3 regions of the Streptomyces sp. NPDC005931 genome follow, and region 2 is predicted to be linked to each of the others. Evidence: riboswitches for the same ligand, from Rfam matches in the RefSeq annotation. Region 2 holds a riboswitch; each other region holds the start of a gene.
The links. A riboswitch is a leader RNA that binds a small molecule or an ion and turns the genes downstream of it on or off. The one in region 2 is predicted to bind thiamine pyrophosphate.
Positions count from the first base shown of each region.

Region 1: it holds a riboswitch for thiamine pyrophosphate, as region 2 does, so the genes downstream of both, thiO (glycine oxidase ThiO) here and ACFYOV_RS29400 (thiamine ABC transporter substrate binding subunit) in region 2, are expected to answer to the same signal.
Region 3: it holds a riboswitch for thiamine pyrophosphate, as region 2 does, so the genes downstream of both, thiC (phosphomethylpyrimidine synthase ThiC) here and ACFYOV_RS29400 (thiamine ABC transporter substrate binding subunit) in region 2, are expected to answer to the same signal.

Region 1 covers NZ_JBIAIG010000001.1:199,140-206,582, forward strand. The annotation lists gene ACFYOV_RS00880 (Rv2175c family DNA-binding protein) at 186-551, opposite strand; gene ACFYOV_RS00885 (NAD(P)/FAD-dependent oxidoreductase) at 650-1,891, opposite strand; TPP riboswitch at 2,010-2,121, shown strand; gene thiO (glycine oxidase ThiO) at 2,119-3,285, shown strand; gene thiS (sulfur carrier protein ThiS) at 3,282-3,494, shown strand; gene ACFYOV_RS00900 (thiazole synthase) at 3,497-4,291, shown strand; gene pknB (Stk1 family PASTA domain-containing Ser/Thr kinase) at 4,550-6,517, shown strand; gene ACFYOV_RS00910 (deoxyribonuclease IV) at 6,565-7,443, shown strand.
Region 2 covers NZ_JBIAIG010000017.1:79,349-86,791, reverse strand. The annotation lists gene ACFYOV_RS29405 (ABC transporter permease) at 1-662, opposite strand, end outside; gene ACFYOV_RS29400 (thiamine ABC transporter substrate binding subunit) at 761-1,855, opposite strand; TPP riboswitch at 1,936-2,041, opposite strand; gene rlmN (23S rRNA (adenine(2503)-C(2))-methyltransferase RlmN) at 2,092-3,198, opposite strand; gene ACFYOV_RS29390 (GYD domain-containing protein) at 3,452-3,778, opposite strand; gene ACFYOV_RS29385 (GNAT family N-acetyltransferase) at 3,982-4,554, opposite strand; gene ACFYOV_RS29380 (phosphatidate cytidylyltransferase) at 4,679-5,803, opposite strand; gene frr (ribosome recycling factor) at 5,803-6,360, opposite strand; gene pyrH (UMP kinase) at 6,542-7,297, opposite strand.
Region 3 covers NZ_JBIAIG010000002.1:344,266-351,708, reverse strand. The annotation lists gene ACFYOV_RS05545 (IclR family transcriptional regulator) at 1-309, shown strand, start outside; gene ACFYOV_RS05540 (SsgA family sporulation/cell division regulator) at 408-842, shown strand; gene ACFYOV_RS05535 (YibE/F family protein) at 1,115-2,842, opposite strand; TPP riboswitch at 2,915-3,104, shown strand; gene thiC (phosphomethylpyrimidine synthase ThiC) at 3,097-4,893, shown strand; gene ACFYOV_RS05525 (VWA domain-containing protein) at 5,234-6,694, shown strand; gene ACFYOV_RS05520 (hypothetical protein) at 6,882-7,443, opposite strand, start outside.

The DNA.
Region 1 (7,443 bases), on a different contig from region 2:
CGCCCCGGCGGACCTGCCCCCGAGCACACGGGGGCCGGGCCGGCACGGACCGCACCGGGACCGCGGCCCGGGTGGTCGTGGCCCTGGGTGCTCGCGGCCCGGGTGCGAAGGGTATGGCGGGTCCGGCGCCGTGGAACGCGGCGCCGGTACCCCGTTGTCGTGCCCGTGGTCGATCCGCTGCCGGCTCAGACCGCGAGCGCCTGGGCGCGGCGTTTCACCTCCGTGCCGCGGTTCTCACTGAGCGCCTGCGCGGGCGTGCCCGGCAGGGTGGGGTCGGGGGTGAAGAGCCATTCCAGCATCTCCTCGACCGTGAAGCCGTCGTCCCGCAGCAGCGTCAGGGTGCCGGAGAGCCCCTTGACCACCTTGTCCCCGTCGATGAAGGCGGCGGGGACGTGCAGTGCGCGGTTCTCACCCCGGCGCACGGCGATGAGCTGGCCCTCCTTGACCAGCTGCCGCACACGCGTCACCTCGACGCCGAGCATCTCGGCGATGTCGGGGAGGGTGAGCCATTCGGGGACGAGAGCATCGATCCTTGCGTCAATCTCGGTCACGGGACAAGCCTGCCATCTGCCACCGACAGCCGGAAGCCGACCCCGCCCACCTGGGCGGACGGGTCACCCGGAACCACCCTTCACCGCGCCCCGCGGGCTCACGCCGTCGCCTTCTTCAATGGCCTCGCCGGGTCCGTGAGGAGGTCCGCGTCCATCGCCGTGCCCGCCTCGATCAGCCGCCTCCCCTGGGCCAGGTCCCGCGGCCGGCCCACCGCCAGCAGCGCAACCAGCCGGGCGTCCCTGAGCCAGCAGACCGTCCACGCCGGTCCCGAGGGGTCCCCGCGCCACAGGGTGCGGTCGGCGTGCGCGTGGTGCCCGGCGTACTGGACGAAGCGCCCGAACTGTTCGGACCAGAAGTAGGGCACCGGGTCGTAGACCGCCGGCGCCTCGCCGGTGGCCGCCGCCAAGATGTTCGCGGCGACCGTGCGAGGCCCCTGGAGGGCGTTGTCCCAGTGGTGGACCAGCAGGCGCTCGCCGTAGCGCCCGGACGGGAAGGAGGCGCAGTCGCCGACCGCGTACACGTCCGGTACCGAGGCCCTCAGATGGCGGTCGGCGACGACCTCGCCGTGCGCGCCGAGCTCGATCCCGGAGCCGGCCAGCCGGCCCGTGGCGGGCCGGGCGCCGATACCGACCACGACCGCGCCGGCCGGCAGCCGTGAACCGTCCTCCAGCAGCACCGCGCCGGGCTCGACGCGCTCCACGCGCGCGTGCGTGCGCAGGTCCACACCGGCGTCGGCGTACCAGGCGGCCATGGGCGCGGCCACCTCCGCGGGCAGCGCCTCGGGCAGCGGCCGGGCGGCGGCCTCCACGACGGTGACCGCGCAGCCCGCCTCACGCGCCGCGGTGGCGAACTCCGCGCCGATCCAGCCCGCGCCGACGACCACGACGTCGTGCCGTCGTGCCAGCACCGGCCGCAGCCGCTCCGCGTCGTCCAGGGTGCGCAGCAGGTGCACCCCGGGGACCCCCTCCGCGCCAGGCAGCCGTACCGGTTCGGCGCCCGTCGCGACGACCAGCACGTCGTAGGGCACGGGACCGTCGGCCGTGTCCAGCTCGTGGTCCGCGGGGCGCAGACCGAGCACCTCGCGGCCGAGCCGCAGGTCGATGCCGAGCGCCTCGAAGTCGACGTCGAAGGCCGAGTCCTCCGCCTTGCCGAGCAGCAGCGCCTTGGACAACGGGGGCCGGTCGTAGGGCTGGTGGGGTTCCGCGCCGATCAGGGTCACGCTGCCGGTGAAGCCCTGTTCGCGCAGGGCCACCGCGGTCTGGACGCCGGCCATGCCCGCGCCCGCGACGATCACCCGCCGCGGCTCGGGCGGTTCCCGGTCCTGCGTCTGCTCGCTCACCCGATCACCATAGACACCGGGGATTTCCCCGTCAGTCCCCCCGTGCGGTCCGTCGAGCGCTCGAGCCGCACGGGGCTCCCTTACCGGAGCGTCGGTCCGAGGGCTAGGGTGGCCACCGTAAAGCACTCGCGGGAGCCCGGACGCACCGGGCTGAGAGGGAGGCTGGCGGCCTCCGACCGTACGAACCTGATCCGGGTCATGCCGGCGAAGGGAGGGGCTGGACGCCCATGTCGCCCACGGGTACCTCAGACGTCCTCGTCGTCGGGGGCGGAATCATCGGTCTGGTCACGGCCTGGCGGGCCGCGCAGCGCGGTCTCGCCACGACGGTGGTGGACCCCGAGCCGGGCGGCGGCGCCGCCCAGGTGGCCGCCGGGATGCTGGCCGCCGTGACGGAACTGCACTACGGCGAGCAGACCCTGCTCGGCCTCAACCTGGCCTCGGCCGAGCGTTATCCGGAGTTCGCGGCCGAACTCGCCGAGGCCGCGGGCCAGGACCTCGGCTACCGCCGCTGCGGCACACTCGCCGTCGCTCTGGACGCCGACGACCGTGCCCACCTGCGTGAACTCCACGCGTTCCAGCAGCAGTCGGGGCTGGAAGCGCAATGGCTCTCGGGGCGCGAGTGCCGGCGTCTGGAGCCGATGCTCGCACCGGGCGTGCGCGGCGGGCTGCGGGTCGACGGCGACCACCAGATCGACCCGCGCCGGCTGGCGGCCGCGCTCGTGACCGCCTGCGAGCGCGCGGGCGTGGTCCTCGTGCGGGCGTGGGCCGAGCGGCTGACCGTCACGGGCGACCGGGCGACGGGCGTCGTCACCGCCGACGGGACCGCGCTGCACGCCGGGCAGGTGGTGCTCGCCGGGGGCAGCCTCAGCGGGCGGCTCGCCGGGGTTCCGGACGGCGTGCTGCCGCCCGTGCGGCCGGTGAAGGGACAGGTGGTGCGGCTGACGATGCCGGACCACCGGCCGCCGTTCCTCGGCCGCATCGTGCGCGCGATCGTGCGCGGCAGCCATGTCTACCTGGTGCCGCGCGAGAACGGCGAGCTGGTGATCGGGGCGACCAGCGAGGAACAGGGCTGGGACACCACGGTGACCGCGGGTGGCGTGTACGAACTGCTGCGCGACGCACACGAGTTGGTGCCCGGGATCACCGAACTTCCGCTGGTCGGGACGCAGGCCGGGCTGCGCCCCGGCTCCCCCGACAACGCGCCGCTGCTCGGCCGCAGCGCGCTGGACGGACTGCTGCTGGCCACCGGGCACTTCCGCAACGGCGTACTGCTCACACCGGTCACCGGGGACGCGTTGGCCGAGGTCCTCACGACAGGTGAACTACCGGAAGTGGCACGGCCGTTCACACCGGAGCGGCTGCCCGCTCCGGCCCTCACCGAGATGCCCGCATGAGCGGCACGGTCACCGTCTCGGTCAACGGGGAGCCGCGCCGGGTGGCCGCCGGCACGGCGCTCGACGCACTGGTCGGCACGCTCACCCGGGCGCCGTCGGGGGTCGCCGCCGCCCTCAACGAAACCGTCGTGCCGCGTGCGCAGTGGCCCACCACCCCCCTGTCGGACGGGGACCGGGTGGAAGTCCTGACCGCCGTCCAAGGAGGCTGACCATGGCCGACGATCCGTTCGTCCTCGGTGGTACGACGTACACGTCCCGCCTGATCATGGGCACCGGAGGGGCGCCCAGCCTCGACGTGCTGGAGCGGGCGCTGGTGGCGTCCGGTACGGAGCTGACGACCGTCGCGATGCGGCGGGTGGACCCGTCGGTGCACGGCTCGGTGCTGTCGGTGCTGGAGCGGCTGGGCATCCGGGTGCTGCCGAACACGGCGGGTTGTTACACCGCCGGCGAGGCGGTGCTGACCGCGCGGCTGGCGCGGGAGGCGCTGGGCACCGACGTGGTCAAGCTGGAGGTCATCGCCGACGAGCGCACGCTGCTGCCGGACCCGGTGGAACTGCTGGACGCTGCGGAGACGCTGGTCGACGACGGGTTCACGGTGCTGCCCTACACCAACGACGACCCGGTGCTGGCGCGGAAGCTGGAGGACGTCGGCTGCGCGGCGATCATGCCGCTGGGGTCGCCGATCGGGTCCGGGCTGGGGATCCGCAACCCGCACAACTTCCAGCTGATCGTGGAGCGCGCGTCCGTGCCGGTGATTCTGGACGCCGGGGCCGGGACGGCGTCGGACGCGGCGCTGGCGATGGAGCTGGGGTGCGCGGGGGTGATGCTGGCGTCGGCGGTGACGCGGGCTCAGGACCCGGTGCTGATGGCCCACGCGATGCGGCACGCGGTGGAAGCGGGGAGGTCGGCCCGGCTGGCGGGGAGGATTCCGCGGAGGTACTTCGCGCAGGCGTCGTCTCCCGCGGAGGGCATGGCCGTGCTGGATCCGGAGCGGCCCGCGTTCTGATCGGCGTCGCGGTGTCCGCGGTGGCCCCTCCACCGCGCGGCATCCGTTCCGGCCGGCCGAGCAGCGGACGTCTCTCCGCGGACGCCTTCCGCACGGGACTGCCGCGGACGTCTCCCGCGGGCGTCGTCCGCCGTCGGCGCCCGCGGATTCACCCACCCGGGCCGCCTGCGTGGGAAGCGTCACAGGTCGGCTGCAGTCGCGCTGCGATCGTGGGAGAACGGGGTGGGTGCCTGAGTGACGGCTCGTAGACTCACCTGCGTGGACACGACCCTTCAGGACCCTCTGGTCGGGCAGGTGCTCGACGGCCGGTACCGCGTCGACGCGCGGATCGCGGTCGGCGGGATGGCCACGGTCTACCGGGCCGTGGACACCCGCCTGGACCGCGTGCTCGCGCTCAAGGTGATGCACCCGACGCTCGCCGCCGACGCCTCGTTCGTCGAACGGTTCATCCGCGAGGCGAAGTCGGTGGCGCGGCTGGCGCACCCGAACGTCGTGCAGGTCTTCGACCAGGGCACCGACGGGCCGTACGTCTACCTGGCGATGGAGTACATAGCCGGCTGCACCCTGCGCGACGTGCTGCGCGAGCGCGGGGCGCTGCAGCCGCGGGCCGTCCTGGACATCGTGGAGCCGGTCCTGGCCGCGCTCGGCGCCGCGCACCGGGCCGGTTTCGTGCACCGGGACATGAAGCCCGAGAACGTGCTGATAGGGGACGACGGCCGGGTCAAGGTCGCCGACTTCGGCCTGGTGCGCGCCGTGGACACGGTGACGAACACCACCGGCACGGTGCTCGGCACGGTGTCGTACCTGGCGCCGGAGCAGATCGAGAGCGGCACCGCCGACCCCCGGGTGGACGTGTACGCGTGCGGCATCCTGCTGTACGAGATGCTGACCGGCGAGAAGCCGCACGAGGGGGACTCCCCCGCGACCGTGCTCTACAAGCATCTGCACGAGGACGTGCCGCCCCCGTCGGCCACCGTGCCGGGGATGGCCTACGAGCTGGACGAGCTGGTGGCCTCGGCGACCGCGCGCAACCCGGAGCTGCGTCCGCACGACGCGGTGGCGCTGCTCGGGCAGGTCCGCGCGGCGCGTGGCGGGCTCACCGGGGAGCAGCTGGACGCGGTGCCGCCGCAGGCGCTGTCCCGGCCCGACCACCACGACAACGGGGAGGACCGCACGAGCGTCATCCCGCGGGCGCTGACCACTCCCGCTCCCGGCCTCGCCCACGCGGGAGGATCCCCCTCCCGCCCGCTGCCCGGGAACGAGGACGGCGCGGCGGCCGACCCCTTGCACCGCACCAGCCGCCTCCAGGCCCCGCCCCCGCCGCCCCGGCGCCGCGCGGCGCTGCCGCGGGGCCCCATGGCGATCGTCGCGGCCGTGCTGCTGGTCCTCGGGGTCGGCACGGGCCTGTGGTACATCAACTCCGGCCAGTTCACCAAGGTCCCGCCGCTGCTGGCGAAGACCGAGCGGGAGGCCAGGGACCGGCTGGCGGACGCCGGGCTGGACGTCGGCGAGGTCGAGGAGGCGTACAGCGACACGGTCGAGCGGGGCACGGTGATCAGCACCGATCCCGCCGTGGGCGCCCGCATCCGCAGCAACGACGCGGTGTCGCTCACCGTCTCCAAGGGCCCGCAGACCGTGCGGGTGCCCGACCTCGACGGCTATCCGCTGGACAAGGCGCGGTCCGTGCTGAAGGACGAGGGCCTGGAGCCCGGCATGGTCACCCGCGAATTCAGTGAGGACGTGCCCCGGGGCTCCGTGGTCTCCACCGAGCCGGGCAAGGGCACCAAGGTCCGCGCGGACTCGGCGGTGGCACTCACCGTGAGCAAGGGCCGCCCGGTCGACGTGCCCGATGTGTCCGGCGACGACCCGGCGGACGCCCGCGCGGAGCTGGAGGAGGCCGGCCTGGAGGTGCGGATCGCCACCGAGCGGGTCCACTCCGAGCACGACGCGGGAAAGGTGGCCCGGCAGTCGCCGGAGGGCGGCCGGGGGGCCGCCGAGGGCGACACCGTGACGCTGACGCTCTCCAAGGGGCCGGAGATGGTCGAGGTCCCGGACGTGACCGGCGACAGCGTCGGCGAGGCCCGGGACAGGCTGGAGGGTGCCGGGTTCCGGGTCAAGGAGGACAGGGGTCTGTTCGGTCTGTTCGGCGACACCGTCGAGGGCCAGTCCGTCGACGGTGGCGACACCGCGCCCAAGGGTTCGACGATCACCATCGAGATCGGCTGACGGGCGGACCGTACCGGGCACTCCCGCGGGCATGACACCCTGAACGGGTGAAGAGTCCCCTGTCCGGCCCCTCCCGCAACCCCGTCGGCAGTCACGTCCCGGTGGCCGGCGGTCTGCACTCCGTCGGCCTGTCCTACGCCCGCGACCTGGGGGCGGAGACCCTCCAGGTCTTCGTCGCCAACCCGCGCGGCTGGGCCACACCGGTCGGCAGTCCCCGGCAGGACGAGGCGTTCCGCGCGGCCTGCGCGGCCGAGTCGCTCCCGGCGTACGTGCACGCCCCGTATCTGATCAACTTCGGGTCCCACACCGAGGCGACCGTCGAGCGGTCGGTGGAGTCGCTGCGGCACTCGCTGCGGCGCGGACGGGAGATCGGCGCGCTGGGCGTGGTGGTGCACACCGGGAGCGCGACCGGCGGGCGGGACCGGTCGGTGGCGCTGAAGCAGGTGCGGGAGTACCTGCTTCCGCTGCTCGACGAGCTCACCCACGACGACGACCCGTTCCTGTTGCTGGAGCCGACCGCCGGGCAGGGGGCCTCGCTGTGCTCGCGGACCTGGGACCTCGGGCCGTACTTCGAGGCGCTGGACGCGCATCCGAGGCTGGGGGTCTGCCTGGACACCTGCCACGTCTTCGCAGCGGGGCACGACCTGACCGGTCCGGACGGGATGCACCGGACGCTCGACCTGCTGGTGGACACCGTCGGCGAGGGGCGGCTGAAACTGATCCACGCCAACGACTCCCTCGACGTGGTCGGCGCGCACAAGGACCGGCACGCCAACATCGGCGCCGGCCACATCGGTGAGGATCCGTTCCGGGCGCTGATGACGCACCCGGCGACCGAGGGCGTGCCGCTGATCATCGAGACGCCCGGCGGGAAGCAGGGGCACGCGGCGGACGTGGAGCGGCTGAAGAAGCTGCGGGACGCCTGA
Region 2 (7,443 bases):
TCGGAGGTCTGCCGGTAGATCTCCACCTCGAGGGTGGAGAACGTGGGTCCGCCGAGGATCTGCACCACTCCGAAGGAGGTGAAGGTGAACAGGAAGACCATCAGCGCGGCGGCCGCCACCGCGGGCGCAAGGGCGGGCAGGGTGACGGTCCGCCAGGCCGCGAACCGGGAGGCACCGAGCATCCGCGCGGCCTCCTCCTGCCGGGGATCGAGCTGCGCCCAGAGCCCGCCGACGGTCCGGACGACGACGGCGTAGTTGAAGAAGACGTGCGCGAGCAGGATCGCCCACACGGTGGTGTCCAGCCGCAGGCCCCACAGCTCGTCGAGGAGCCCGCCGCGCCCCACCAGCGCCATGAACGCCGTCCCGACCACGACCGTGGGCAGCACGAACGGCACGGTGACCACGGCCCGCAGCAGTTGCTTGCCGGGGAAGGCGAAGCGTGCGAGGACATACGCGCCGGGCAGGGCGATCAGCAGGGTGAGGGCAGTGGAGACGAGGGCCTGCCAGGTGGTGAACCACAGGACCTGCCGGACGTCGGACTGCGCCAGGACGTCCCCGATCCGCCCGAGGTGCCAGGTCCCGTCGGACTTCAGCCCGCGGGCGACGATCGCGGCCACCGGGTAGGCGAAGAAGACCGCGAAGAACGCCACGGGCACGGCCATCAGCCCGAGCCGGGCCGCGCCCCCGCGCCACCTGGCCGCGGCGTGGCCCGAGGCGGCGGCACGGTCCTCCGCCGCCTCGGCCGCTGCCGCGGACTTGCTCACTTCAGGACGAGCGAGGTCCACGACTTGACCCACTGGTCACGGTGTTCGGCGATCTTCGCCGGGTCCATCGTCTCGGGGTCCTTCGCCGCCGGCCCGTACTGGGTGAACTCCTTGGGCACCTGGGCGGCCTCGCGCACCGGGTAGACGAACATGTTGAGCGGCATGTCGTCCTGGAACTCCTTGGTGAGCAGGAAGTCGAGCAGCGCCTTGCCGCCCTCGGGGTTCCTGGCGTTGCTCAGCAGGCCCGCGTACTCGACCTGGCGGAAGCAGGTGCCCTCGGCGACGCCCGTGGGCGCGGTGTCGGGCCTGGGGTCGGCGTAGATCACCTCGGCGGGCGGCGAGGAGGAGTAGGACACCACCAGCGGCCGGTCCGCCTTGGCCTTCTTGCCGCCGGCCGAGCCGGAGAACTCCTCGTTGTAGGCCTGCTCCCAGCCGTCGACCACCTTCACGCCGTTGGCCTTGAGCTTCTTCCAGTAGTCCTGCCAGCCGTCGTCGCCGTACGCGGCGGCGGTGCCGAGCAGGAAGCCGAGGCCGGGCGAGGACGTGGACGCGTTCTCGGTGACGAGCAGGTTCTTGTACTCGGGTTCGACCAGGTCGTCGAACGTGCGCGGCGGGTCGAGCTTGCGGTCGGCGAAGTACTTCTTGTCGTAGTTGACACAGATGTCACCGGTGTCGACGGGCGTCACCCGGTGCTTGTCCTCGTCGGCCCGGTACTGGGGAAGGACCAGATCGGATCCCTTCGCCTCGTACGGCTGGAACAGCCCGTTGTCGAGGGCTCGGGACAGCAGGGTGTTGTCGACGCCGAAGAAGACGTCGCCCTGGGGATTGTCCTTGGTCAGGATCGCCTTGTTCACGGCCTGCCCGGCGTCGCCGTCCTCGAGGACCTTGACCTGGTAGCCGGACTTCTTCTCGAAGGAGGCGATGACGTCCTTCGAGACGGCCCACGAGTTGTGGCTGACCAGGGTCACGGTCTTCGACCCACCGGACCCGGAGCCGGAGCCCTGGTCGCCGCCGTCCGACGAACCGCACGCGGACACGGAGACCATGCCCAGCCCGACGGCCAGGATCGTGACCTTCTTGGTGATGCTCACTGGATTCCTCCTGGAGTGACCAGGAAGAGACGCGGCCCTGCCCGGGACCCCTCGCAGGGTGCCCGGGCAGGGCGCAACAGCTCGAGTGATGACCGATCTCCCTACCCAGAATGACCTGGGCGAGGTTCGGAGGGTCTGCGGCCGGTGCCGCACTCTCAGCGCTGTGGCGCTCCCCTGTCGGAATATGAAGATGTGTGTGGCTGATTTCCTGCTGTACAGGTCGTACGCCGGTCAGGTTACCTCTCGCTCGCGGCGAGCTGACCACACGCCCCGTCGATCTCCTGCCCCCGGGTGTCCCGGATCGTCACCGGCACACCGTGCGCGGCGATCGCCTCGACGAACGCCTTCTCGTCCTCGGGCCGCGAGGCGGTCCACTTCGAGCCGGGCGTGGGGTTCAGCGGGATGAGGTTGACGTGCACCGGCCGACCCTTGAGCAGCCGCCCGAGCCGGTCACCGCGCCACGCCTGGTCGTTGATGTCCCGGATCAGCGCGTACTCGATGGACAGCCGTCGCCCGGACTTGGCCGCGTACTCGAACCCGGCGTCGAGCACCTCGCGCACCTTCCACCGCGTGTTCACGGGGACGAGGGTGTCGCGCAGCTCGTCGTCGGGCGCGTGCAGGGAGATGGCAAGGCGGCACTTGAAGCCCTCGTCGGAGAACCGGTGGATGGCCGGCACCAGGCCGACGGTCGACACGGTGATCCCGCGCTGCGACAGCCCGAGCCCGTCCGGCTCGGGGTCGGTGAGGCGGCGGATGGCGCCGACGACCCGGTTGTAGTTGGCGAGCGGCTCGCCCATGCCCATGAACACGATGTTGGACAGCCGCGCCGGCCCACCCGGCACCTCGCCGTCCCTGAGCGCCCGCATGCCGTCCACGATCTGGTGCACGATCTCCGCAGCGGACAGGTTGCGGTCGAGGCCCGCCTGCCCGGTGGCGCAGAACGGGCAGTTCATGCCGCAGCCGGCCTGGGAGCTGATGCACATGGTCACCCGGTCGGGGTAGCGCATGAGCACCGACTCCACGAGCGTCCCGTCGAAGAGCTTCCACAGCGTCTTGCGGGTGGTGCCCTGGTCGGTCGACAGGTGCCGCACGACGGTCATCAGCTCGGGGAGCAGCGCCTCCCCGAGCTTGGCGCGGGAGCCGGCGGGGATGTCGGTCCACTGCTCCGGATCGTGCGCGTACCGCGCGAAGTAGTGCTGCGAGAGCTGCTTGGCGCGAAACGGCTTCTCACCGACCGCGACGACCGCCTCCTTGCGCTCGGCGGGCGTGAGATCGGCAAGGTGCCGCGGCGGCTTCTTGGCTCCGCGCGGCGCGACGAAAGTGAGTTCTCCGGGCTTAGGCATGGCTCGTCCAGTGTCGCAGATCCAACCCGGGGACCGGGTTCGCGCCCGCCGGGACCGGGCGGCCCCGTGACCGCGGCGGTCCGGACGCCTGCGGCGGCGGCCGTCGTGCCTTCCCGGCTCCTGTCGGACGGCCCACGGCGGGCCCAGGTGGCGGGGCCGACAAGGGAGCCCGCGCGCACAAGGCGGGGACCACGGGGCCGGCGGGGCTCGCGGACGGTGGCACCGGGGGGCGGCCCTGCGGCGCCCTACGGCCCTAGGCGCCGGGAGCCCGGTACTGCACCTGCCCGGCCTTCCCCAGGGCCTCCAGCGTTTCGTCGATGGTCAGGAGAACGGTCGTCTCGAACGAACTCAGTGCACCGCCTCCGCTGATGGCCAGAGCGACTGCGGCCATGGAGACGTTGTCGGGGGCCTCCCACAGGTTGTAGCCGTCGCGGGTGCCGAACGCGTACCAGAAGCCGTGGAGCCTGCCTCCGACGGACTCGATGTACGACTGGGCGGCCTTGGCGCGGTCCTCGGGGTGCTTGATGAGTCTCGCCCAGGTCTCCGGCGTGTAGCTGAACCTCGACAGATAGAGCGGCATCGTCTCTCCCTTTCGTCCTTCAAGGGATCCCCCGCGAGGCGGGAAACTCGCGGGCTGCCGCCCGCCTGTCCCCCGAACGGCCGGGGAGGACGACCGGCACGGCCGCTGGCGCGGAGGACGAGGGAGCACGGCGCGGACTCGGTGCTGCCACCGCATGGTCGATGTCAGCGCGCGGATGCGGTCCGGTGACCGCGCCGGCGACGTCAGCGCAGGTCGAGGCGCATCAGGACGCGGGGGTGACCGGCCAGCACGGAGGCGGTGTCGGCCGCATGGACGAAGCCGGCGCGTTCGAAGTTCTTGCGGAGGCCGGGATAGGCCATCGTGAGGTCGACCTTCGCGTCGCCGTTGTCGAGGGGGTATGCCTCGATCGCCGGAGCGCCGTGGAAGCGGGCGAAGTCCACCGCGCCGGCGATCAGGGCGTGCGAGATGCCCTTCCTGCGGTGGCCGGGGCGTACGCGGACGCACCACAGGGACCAGACGGGCAGGTCGTCGACGTGCGGGATCCTGCGGCTACGGGCAAAGGAGGTGTCCGCGCGGGGCGCCACGGCGGCCCAGCCGACCGGCTCGTCGCCGTCGTAGGCGAGCACTCCCGGAGGCGGATCGCTGCGGCACAGTCCGGCCACGTACTCGCCGCGAGCCGATCCTCGCAGCTCATTGTTGAGCCCGGAGGGGATCCGGTAGCTCAGGCACCAGCAGACAGTGGACTCGGGCTTCCTCGGGCCGAGCAGGGTGCGGACGTCCTCGAAGACCGAAGCCGGGCGCACGTCGATGGTCATGGCACCACGATGCCACGGGCGTGCCCGGTTCTTCCGCCGGGCGGCCCGAGTCGTGGTCCGGGCACGTGCGAGCCCCCGTCCCTGCACGGAACGGGGGCTCGCACGCGCATGCGTGTGGTGTCCGTCAGCTCCCGACGAACAGCACCAGAAGCAGCCACACCACCGGCGCCGTCGGCAGCAGGGAGTCCAGTCGGTCCATGATGCCGCCGTGGCCCGGGAGCAGGGTGCCCATGTCCTTGATGCCCAGGTCCCGCTTGATCATGGACTCGCCCAGGTCGCCGAGCGTGGCGCTGGCCGCGACCGCGAGGCCGAGCAGCAGACCCTGCCACCAGCTGCCGCCGTCGATCAGGAACTGCATGCACAGCGCGCCCGCCACCATGGCGAACCCGATCGCGCCGAGCAGGCCCTCGCGGGTCTTGCCGGGGCTGATCCGCGGGGCGAGCTTGCGCTTGCCGAAGCGCCAGCCGACGGCGTACGCGCCGGTGTCGCTGACGACCGTCAGCAGAAGGAAGGTCAGCACGCGCCAGGCACCGTCGTCCGACGTCAGCATCATCGCGACGAAGGTCGCCAGGAACGGCACGTAGAAGGCGGCGAAGAGCCCCGCCGTGACGTCCTTGAGGTAGTTCTCGGGCGGTGCGGTCATCCGCCAGACCAGCACCGCCAGCGCGGTGAGCGCCATGGCGACCCACGCGCCCTCGGCGCCGCGCACGTAGCCGGAGACGACCATGGCCGCCCCGCCGAGCGCGAGCGGCACGAGGGGCGCCTTGATGCCCTTGCGCTCCTCCAGCCGCTTGGTCAGCTCCCACAGGCCGACCACGACGGCGACGGCGATGACGCCGACGAAGACGGCCTTGACGACGAACAGCGAGGCGACGATCACCGCACCGAGACCGACGCCGACGCCTATCGCGGCGCTCAGATCACGCCCGGCGCTCTTGCTCTGCGGCTGGCGCGCCGGCTGCGGGGCGTCGGGCATGGGCTCCGGATTCTGCGGCACCTCCCCCGGATGGGGACGTGCCCGCGTCGTCTCGTCTCGGAACAGGGGGCCGCTCAGCCGAGCGGCCCCCCGGTCACCATCCTGGTCTCCGCCGTGTTCGGGCACGTCGGGCACGATGGGCATGGGGCGAGTCTGCTGCGCGTCATGCGCATCGTACGCGGGACCCGCCGGGGCAGCCCCCTGGACGGGCCCCTGGTCGGACGGCCCCCAGTACCCGGCCTGCGGCGGCGCCCCCCAGGAAGAGTCGTTCATCAGACCTCGAGCAGCTCCGCTTCCTTGTGCTTCAGGAGCTCGTCCACCTGCGCGACGTACTTCGCGGTGGTGTCGTCGAGCTCCTTCTCGGCACGGCGGCCCTCGTCCTCGCCGACCTCGCCGTCCTTGATCAGCTTGTCGATCGCGTCCTTGGCCTTGCGGCGCACCGAGCGGATGGAGACCTTGGCGTCCTCACCCTTGCCCTTGGCGACCTTGATGTACTCGCGGCGGCGCTCCTCGGTCAGCTCGGGGAACACCACGCGGATGATGTTGCCGTCGTTGCTGGGGTTGACGCCCAGGTCGGAGTCGCGGATCGCCTGCTCGATGTTGCGCAGCGCGCTCTTGTCGAACGGCGTCACCACGGCCATGCGCGGCTCGGGCACGGAGAACGAGGCCAGCTGGTTGATCGGCGTCGGTGCGCCGTAGTAGTCGGCCACGATCTTGTTGAACATCGCCGGGTGCGCACGGCCGGTGCGGATCGCGGCGAAGTCCTCCTTGGCGACCACGACGGCCTTCTCCATCTTCTCCTCGGCCTCGAGGAGGGTCTCTTCGATCACCACTTGCTCCTGCGTGTCTTGAGTAGGCCCGGCTGCGGTTCCTTGTCGGGGCGGCGGCCGGCTGCGTCGCGTCTTCTTCCTGCACGGTTCCCGACCGGCAGGACATTGTCCATCCCCCGGCCCGGCTCCGTCCCGTCCGTCCCCCCTGGGGGTGTCGTCCTTCGGACGGGTGGTTCTCCGGTCAGTCCCGGCTGCCTTGGTCACCCACAAGCGTGCCGATCTTCTCACCCTTGACGGCGCGGGCGATATTTCCCGCCGCCAGAAGCTCGAAGACGACGATCGGGAGCTTGTTGTCGCGGCACAGCGTGACGGCCGTGGCGTCGGCGACCCTCAGGTCGCGGGTGATGACCTCGCCGTAGCCGAGGTGGTCGAACTTCACGGCGTCGGGGTTGGTCTTCGGGTCGGAGTCGTAGACCCCGTCCACGCCGTTCTTGCCCATGAGCAGCGCCTCGGCGTCGATCTCCAGGGCACGCTGGGCGGCGGTGGTGTCCGTGGAGAAGTACGGCATGCCCATACCGGCGCCGAAGATGACCACGCGGCCCTTCTCCAGGTGCCGTACGGCCCGCAGCGGGATGTACGGCTCGGCGACCTGCCCCATGGTGATGGCGGTCTGCACGCGGCAGTCGACGCCCTCCTTCTCCAGGAAGTCCTGGAGGGCGAGGCAGTTCATCACGGTGCCGAGCATGCCCATGTAGTCGGAGCGGGCCCGGTCCATGCCGCGCTGCTGGAGTTCCGCGCCGCGGAAGAAGTTGCCGCCGCCGATGACGACGGCGATCTGCGCGCCGTCGCGGACGACCGCCGCGATCTCGCGCGCGATGGCGTGCACCACGTCGGGGTCGACGCCCAGGCCCCCACCCCCGGAGAAGGCCTCTCCGGACAGCTTCAGCAGAAACCGGCCGCGCACTTTGCCGTCGTCGCTCTTCTCAGCCTTGGTCATCGGGGATCCCGCCTCTTTCACGTGTTGCACATACGAAGAAGGCCATTGCCGGTGGGGCGTGTTTCGCATCCCATACGGCAATGGCCTCCTCGTCAGATCTGCTGTCGTCCGGCACGCCCACCTGCGTGACGGCGTACCGGGACGAC
Region 3 (7,443 bases), on a different contig from region 2:
GAGGACGCCCGTCGTGACCACCTCGACCGCTACCCGGCCCAGCCCGTGACCCCGTACACCGTGCGCGACGACCACAGTCTGCTGCGGCGGCTGGAGCGCACCCGTCGCATGGATCTGGTGACCGAGCGGCAGGAGTACGCCCTGGGTACGGTCTGCGCCGCCCTTCCCATCACCGTCGGCACCATGGCCGCCACGATCGCCATCTCCCTGCCCGTCCACCAGTCCGACCGGCTGGTGCCCGCGGCACAGCGGCTCCAGGCGGAGGTGGGCCGGCTGATCGGTTCGTTCGCGCTCTCTATCAGTATCTGAAAAATCACTCCTTGTGATCTGGTGTGTACGTTCAGCAAGATTCACCAAGTGTCAGGGGTCCATTCCCGGCCAGTCGACGGCGAATGACGGGGTAGGCGATGCGCGAGTCCGTGCAGGCAGAGGTCATGATGAGCTTTCTCGTGTCGGAGGAGCTGTCCTTCCGCATCCCGGTGGAGCTGCGCTACGACACCTGTGATCCCTACGCCGTACGGCTGACCTTCCATCTGCCGGGCGACGCCCCCGTGACGTGGGCGTTCGGCCGGGAACTGCTGATCGACGGCGTCGGGCGGCCCTGCGGTGAGGGCGATGTGCGGGTCGGGCCGGTGGAACCCGACACATTGGGCGAGGTGCTGATCCGGCTTCAGGTCGGCACCGACCACGCGTTGTTCCGGTCGTCCACGGCGCCCCTCGTCGCCTTCCTCGACCGCACGGACAAGCTGGTGCCACTGGGGCAGGAGGGGGCGCTGGCCGACTTCGACGCCCACCTCGACGACGCGCTGGACCGCATCCTGGCGGAGCAGGGGGCCGGGTGAAGCGCTCGCCCGGGAGGGTGATGCAATGCTTCACCCGGGGCGGCGTCGGTCGGCTTGCCCTGGTCGCCGCCCCTCTAGGCAGGAACGGTTCTGCGGAGGGGGCGGCGGCCTTGACACCGGACGCGGCGTGGCCCGGCGGACGGAGGGGGGTGAGCCGTCGGCCGGGACGGACGGTCCAGCGGCCGGGGACGGCCGGGAGCAGGCTCGGAACAGGCCATACCGGCAGCTGACGAGGCGGTGGGGGCGTGAACCGCCGCCCGGAGCGGACGACGTCAGCGCTTGCGCCGCCTGCCCCGGCCGCCGCGCGCCGGAGCCGACTGGGCAGCCTCCGTCTGTCCCTTGGCCGGAGGACGGTCGGCCGAGACCACCAGGGCGGCCAGGGCCGTGGTGACCGGCACCGAGGCGACCAGACCGATAGATCCGATCAGTGTGCGCACGATCTCCTCCGCCACCAGCTCGCTGTTGGCGACCGTCCCCACGCTGCTCTGGGCGATGGAGAACAGCAGCAACAGGGGCAGTGCGGCGCCCGCGTAGGCGAGGACGAGCGTGTTGACCACGGAGGCGATGTGGTCGCGGCCGATCCGGATGCCCGCGCGGTACAGCCCGCGCCGGCCCACCGACGGGTTGGCCTCATGAAGCTCCCAGACCGCGGACGTCTGCGTGACCGTCACATCGTCGAGGACACCGAGGGAACCGATGATGACGCCGGCCAGCAGCAGACCGCTCATGTCGATCTCGGGATACAGCCCGTGGATCAGGCCGGTGTTGTCGTCGGTGTTGCCGGTGAGCGCCGCCCACCCGATGAAGACCGAGCCGAGGACACCGATCAGCAGCAGTGAGACGAGGGTGCCGAGCACCGCCACGGATGTGCGCGCCGATGGCCCGTGACAGAGGTACAGGGCGATCAGCATGATCGCGCTCGCCCCCACCACCGCCACGACCAGCGGGTTCGAGCCCTGGAGGATGGCGGGCAGGATGAAGAAGTTCAGCACCAGGAAGCTGATCGCCAGCGAAACGAGCGCCATCACACCGCGCAACCGGCCGACGGCCACGACGGCGAGCGCGAAGATGCCGGCGAGCAGCGCCAGGGGGAGGCGCCGGTTCACGTCCGTCACCGAGTACTGGAGGTCCTGGGGGGCCGAGGGCTCGTAGGCCACGACAACTTCCTGACCCTCGCTCAGCTGACGGGACTGGTCCGGCTGCACGATCTCGGTGAACGTACGGCCCTTGTCCTTGCCGGTGTCGACGCGGACGGTCGCCTTCTTGCAGGTGCCGTCCGCCTGCTGCTGGGCGGAGGAGCCCTCGGCGGTGGAGGTGTCGCCGGTCGGGACGCCTCCGGAGGCGTTGACGGACGCGCAGCTCACCTCGACCACCTCGGTCACGGTGGCCTGCTGCGTCTGCCGGTCGAAACCGACACCGGTGCGTTCGTGCCCCGGAGCACCGCCCGGCCACAGCACGGCGAGGCCGATCAGGACCGCGGCCGCGAACGGGATCAGGATCGCCGCGATGACCTTGCGCAGGTGCTGCGACACGGGAGCGGCCGGACCGTGGCTGTGACTGTGACCATGTGGATGGCCGTGCCCGCCACCGCCCCCGGCATCCCCGCCGCGTCCACGCCCGCCGTCGCCCCCGCCGTCGCCACCGGCACCGCCAGGGTCACCGGCACCCCAACCGTCGCCCGTGCCATCACTGCCACGGTCACCGGAACCCCGACCTCCGCCGTGGCCGTGTTCGCCACGACCATGGCCGGGGCCGTCGCCGTAGCCGCCTCGTCCTCCCCGCTGGGGCTGGTCGCCGTGGCCGGCGCCCAGGTTCGGGCCGCTGCCGTAGACGTCACCACCCGGGTTCCGGCCGGTGCCGTGCCCGTCGGGCGCTCCGGTTCCGGGCGCCCGACCGTAGCCGAATCCGGCATCGCCTCCGCCACGGCCCACGCCGTTTCCGGCGCCGGATCCGCGGGGTGGTTCGGGCGGTGGGTACGGGGGAGGTTGCGTCGAGGTCACCGACCGATCATCGCAAGAACGAAGGGGACCCTCTGGTCACCGCGCCAGAACTGACGCTAGCGTGGAGGCACCTTTTGTACACGCGGGAGCTCGGAGCACCGGGCTGAGAGGGCGCTGACCTCCGTCCCTGCGATGTTTCACATGAAACATCACCGAAGCAGAGTGATGTTTCACACGGAACGTCGGCAGACGGATACCGCTGCGTCGACCGCCGAACCTGTTACCGGGTAATGCCGGCGTAGGGAGTAGGTCTCATGACCAGCAAGGACGCGCGCACGCCTGCCTCCACGCAGAACTCGACGGAGACGTCGGTGAGCGGGGAGGCCGGGAAGTCCATCGGCTGGCACAAGGCGTACATCGAGGGCACCCGCCCCGATCTGCGCGTGCCGGTCCGTCAGGTGCATCTCACGAACGGGCAGTCGATGACGTTGTACGACACATCGGGCCCGTACACCGATCCACTCGTCGACACCGACGTCCGCAGGGGTCTGCAGCCGCTGCGGGAGAACTGGATCATCGCCCGCGGCGACACCGAGGAGTACGCGGGCCGTCCCGTCCGTCCCGAGGACGACGGTATCAAGCACACCTCACCGCGCGGTGGTCTGCGCAACCTCGATGCGGTCTTCCCGGGACGGCCGCGCCTGCCGCGCCGGGGGCGTGACGGTGCGGCCGTCACTCAACTCGCGTACGCACGGCGGGGCGAGATCACGCCGGAGATGGAGTACGTGGCGATCCGCGAGAACGTGTCTCCCGAGGTGGTTCGGGAGGAGATCGCGGCGGGCCGGGCGGTTCTGCCGGCGAACGTCAACCACCCGGAGATCGAGCCGATGATCATCGGCAAGCGGTTCCTGGTGAAGGTCAACGCCAACATCGGCAACTCGGCGGTGACGTCCTCCATCGAGGAGGAGGTCGAGAAGATGACCTGGGCGACCCGCTGGGGCGCCGACACCGTCATGGACCTCTCCACCGGCCGCAACATCCACACCACCCGCGAGTGGGTGCTGCGCAACTCGCCCGTGCCCATCGGTACCGTGCCGCTCTACCAGGCGCTGGAGAAGGTCGACGGCAGGGCCGAGGAACTGACCTGGGACATCTACAAGGACACGGTCATCGAGCAGGCAGAGCAGGGCGTGGACTACATGACGGTCCACGCGGGCGTGCGCCTGGCGTACGTGCCGCTCACCGCCAACCGCAAGACCGGCATCGTCTCGCGCGGTGGCTCGATCATGGCCGCGTGGTGTCTGGCACACCACAAGGAGTCCTTCCTGTACGAGAACTTCGAGGAGCTCTGCGAGATCCTCGCCGCGTACGACGTGACGTACTCCCTCGGCGACGGCCTGCGGCCGGGGTCCATCGCGGATGCCAACGACGAGGCTCAGTTCGCGGAGTTGAGGACGCTCGGGGAACTCAACCGGATCGCGAAGCGTTTCAACGTGCAGACCATGATCGAGGGCCCGGGACATGTCCCGATGCACAAGATCAAGGAGAACATCGACCTTCAGCAGGAGATCTGTGACGAGGCTCCGTTCTATACGCTCGGCCCGCTGACGACCGACGTCGCGCCTGCCTACGACCACATCACCTCGGGCATCGGTGCCGCGATGATCGCCTGGTGGGGCACGGCGATGCTCTGCTACGTCACGCCCAAGGAGCACCTGGGTCTGCCCAACCGGGACGACGTCAAGACCGGCGTCATCACCTACAAGATCGCCGCCCACGCGGCGGACCTGGCCAAGGGGCACCCGGGCGCGCAGGAGTGGGACGACGCGCTGTCCGACGCGCGCTTCGAGTTCCGGTGGGAGGACCAGTTCAACCTGGCCCTCGACCCGGACACGGCACGGGAGTTCCACGACGAGACGCTGCCGGCGGAGCCCGCCAAGACGGCCCACTTCTGCTCGATGTGCGGGCCGAAGTTCTGCTCGATGAAGATCTCGCAGGACATCCGCCGCGAACACGGCGGTACGCGGACCGAGATCGAGGAGGGCATGGCCCAGAAGTCGAAGGAGTTCGCGGCGGCGGGCAACCGGGTGTACCTCCCGCTGGCCGACTGAGTCCCTCCACGGGGAATCCGGTCCGGTGCGCTGTAGCGCGGGCCGGACCGGAATCCTCGGCCTCGTCATCCATGGCGCCCGTGTGTGCGGGCGGAGTCGCACCGTATTGCCGTCCGGGTGCCAGATTCCGGTGTCCCGATTTCGGGTTCCCGATTCCGGACGTGTATCGATGGGCAACTCCGCACGCGCCGACGCTGAACCGATCGGGTACCTCTCGTATCGCTTCGTGATCCGCATCGCGGGCGTTCTCCTCGGAGTACGCCGGAACCGATGCCAACGCCGGATGCGCTGCTCCGCCCACCTCTCCGCACCGTGGGCGTCCACTCGGCAGACTGGGTGCATGACCGTGACATCCATGAGCAAGGGCTCCAACCTTCCCGTCGACGCCCCTGTGGTGCGCGTCGAGATCGCCTGGACCGGCGGGCCCGGGGTGCCCGACGTCGATGCCTCGGCACTGCTGCTCACGGCGGCGGGGAGGGTGCGGGACGACGGGGACTTCGTCTTCTACAACCAGCCGCGTCACGCGTCCCGGGCCGTGACGCACCTGGGCAAGCGGAGTACCGGCGCCGCCGCGACCGACACCGTGGAGGTGGACCTGCGCTCGCTGGAGCCGGTCGTCGAGCGCATCGTGCTGTGTGCCTCGGCCGACGGCGGGACGTTCGGCCAGGTGCCGGGGCTGTCGTTGAGGCTGCTCGACGCCGGCACGGGCGGCGAGGTCGCGAGGTTCGACATCGAGGCCGGGACGGAGACGGCGCTCGTCGGCGGGGAGTTGTACCGGAGACAGGGCAGGTGGAAGTTCCGCGCGGTGGGCCAGGGGTACGCCTCCGGACTCGCCGGACTGGCCACCGACTTCGGCATCACGGTGGACGACGCTCCCTCCGCGGCCCCCGCGTCTTCCGCGCCCACTCCCCCTGCCGCTCCTCCCGGACCCCCGGCATCTCCGGCATCTCCGGCGGTGACGGAGCCCGCAGCCACCGCCGCCCCCTCCAGGCGACCCGCCTCCGTCCCACCCGCCGCTCCCCCGCCCGGCGCCCCCCGGCTCACCAAGGGGGAGGAGCGGCTGCCCGTCGACATGCGCAAGCGGCTGTCCCTGCGCAAGGAGCAGGTCGCCGTCAGCCTGCGCAAGCACGGGGCGGCCGGGGTGACCGCGCGCGTCGTGCTCGTCCTCGACGCCTCCGGGTCGATGGCGATGCTCTACTCCAAGGGCGTCGTGAGCGATGTCGTCGAGCGCATGGCCGCCGTGGCCGCGCAGCTCGATGACGACGGCGAGATGCAGGCTTGGACGTTCGCCTCGAACCCGGCCCGGCTGCCGGACCTACGGCTGGGCGAGCTACCCGAGTGGCTGCGGCTGCACGTGCGCGTCGGCGAGATGGGTCTGTTCCGGCGGCGCGGACGGAAGAAGGGGCTGGCGGCCGATCAGGTCGACATGCGGGACGTCGGCATCCAGAACGAGGAGCAGAAGGTCATCGCCGAGGTCCGCGGGTTCGTCCGGGAGAACCCGGCGGCGGCTCCCACGCTGGTGCTGTTCTTCTCCGACGGCGGTGTCTACCGCAACGCCGAGATCGAACGGGAACTGCGCGAGGCGGTGGAGGAACCCGTCTTCTGGCAGTTCGTGGGGCTGGGCCGGGCCAATTACGGGGTGCTGGAGCGCTTCGACACGCTCCCGGGCCGCCGTGTCGACAACGTCGGCTTCTTCGCCGTCGACGACATCAGCACCGTGCCCGACCAGGAACTCTACGACCGGATACTGTCCGAGTTCCCCCAGTGGATCACGGCGGCGGGGCGCGCGGGCATCATCTGACCGGCCCGGCGACCCGGAGGGTACCGCCGCGACGCCCCGATGCCGTCACACCGCCGACGCCCTGACGCCCGCGACACTTGACACCCCGAGGTCCGCTCGCTGCGACGGCCCCCGGCGCCCCTCATCCCGCCCCCGACGCGGAGCCTGACGAGAGGGGCTCCGCCGGGGAGGGACGAAACGCGGGGCGCTACTCGGGCTGGTGTTCCGGCCCGCCGAAGTCCGGGCTGGTGTAGTCCGGGCTGGAGAAGCTCGGCCGCGGGCCGCGGGCCGGCCCCCCGTCGGGGCTGGTGAAACCCGGCCGGTCGTAGCCCAGGTGCGGGATACGGCTGGTCGGTGCGGACGGTGCCGCGGGGTGCAGCGCGGCGGCCGTGCCCGGGTCGGCGAGTGCGTCCCGCAGGAACGGCACGATGCCGCGCTCCACGAGTGCCTCACGCCAGGCGTCCCTGGCCCGGGTGACTTCCCCGTCGGCTTCGTCGTACGCGCCGCTCTGGACCGCGGGCGCATTGCGCAGGGCCGTGAGCAGCAGGCCCGCCGCGGCGACGAGGATCGCGACCGCGGTGACCGCGCCGAACACCCAGCCGGTGGTGAGCATGGTCCGGGCGAACGCGGCCTCCGGGTCGAGCATCCGCAGGAGGTAGCCGACGAGCAGGAAGATCGCGGCCGCCGTGCCGGCCAGGACGGGCGCCAGCACGGCGACGACGGCGACGGCGCCCGCGCCGGCGGTCTCGGCGGCCTCGCCCATGGCGGCG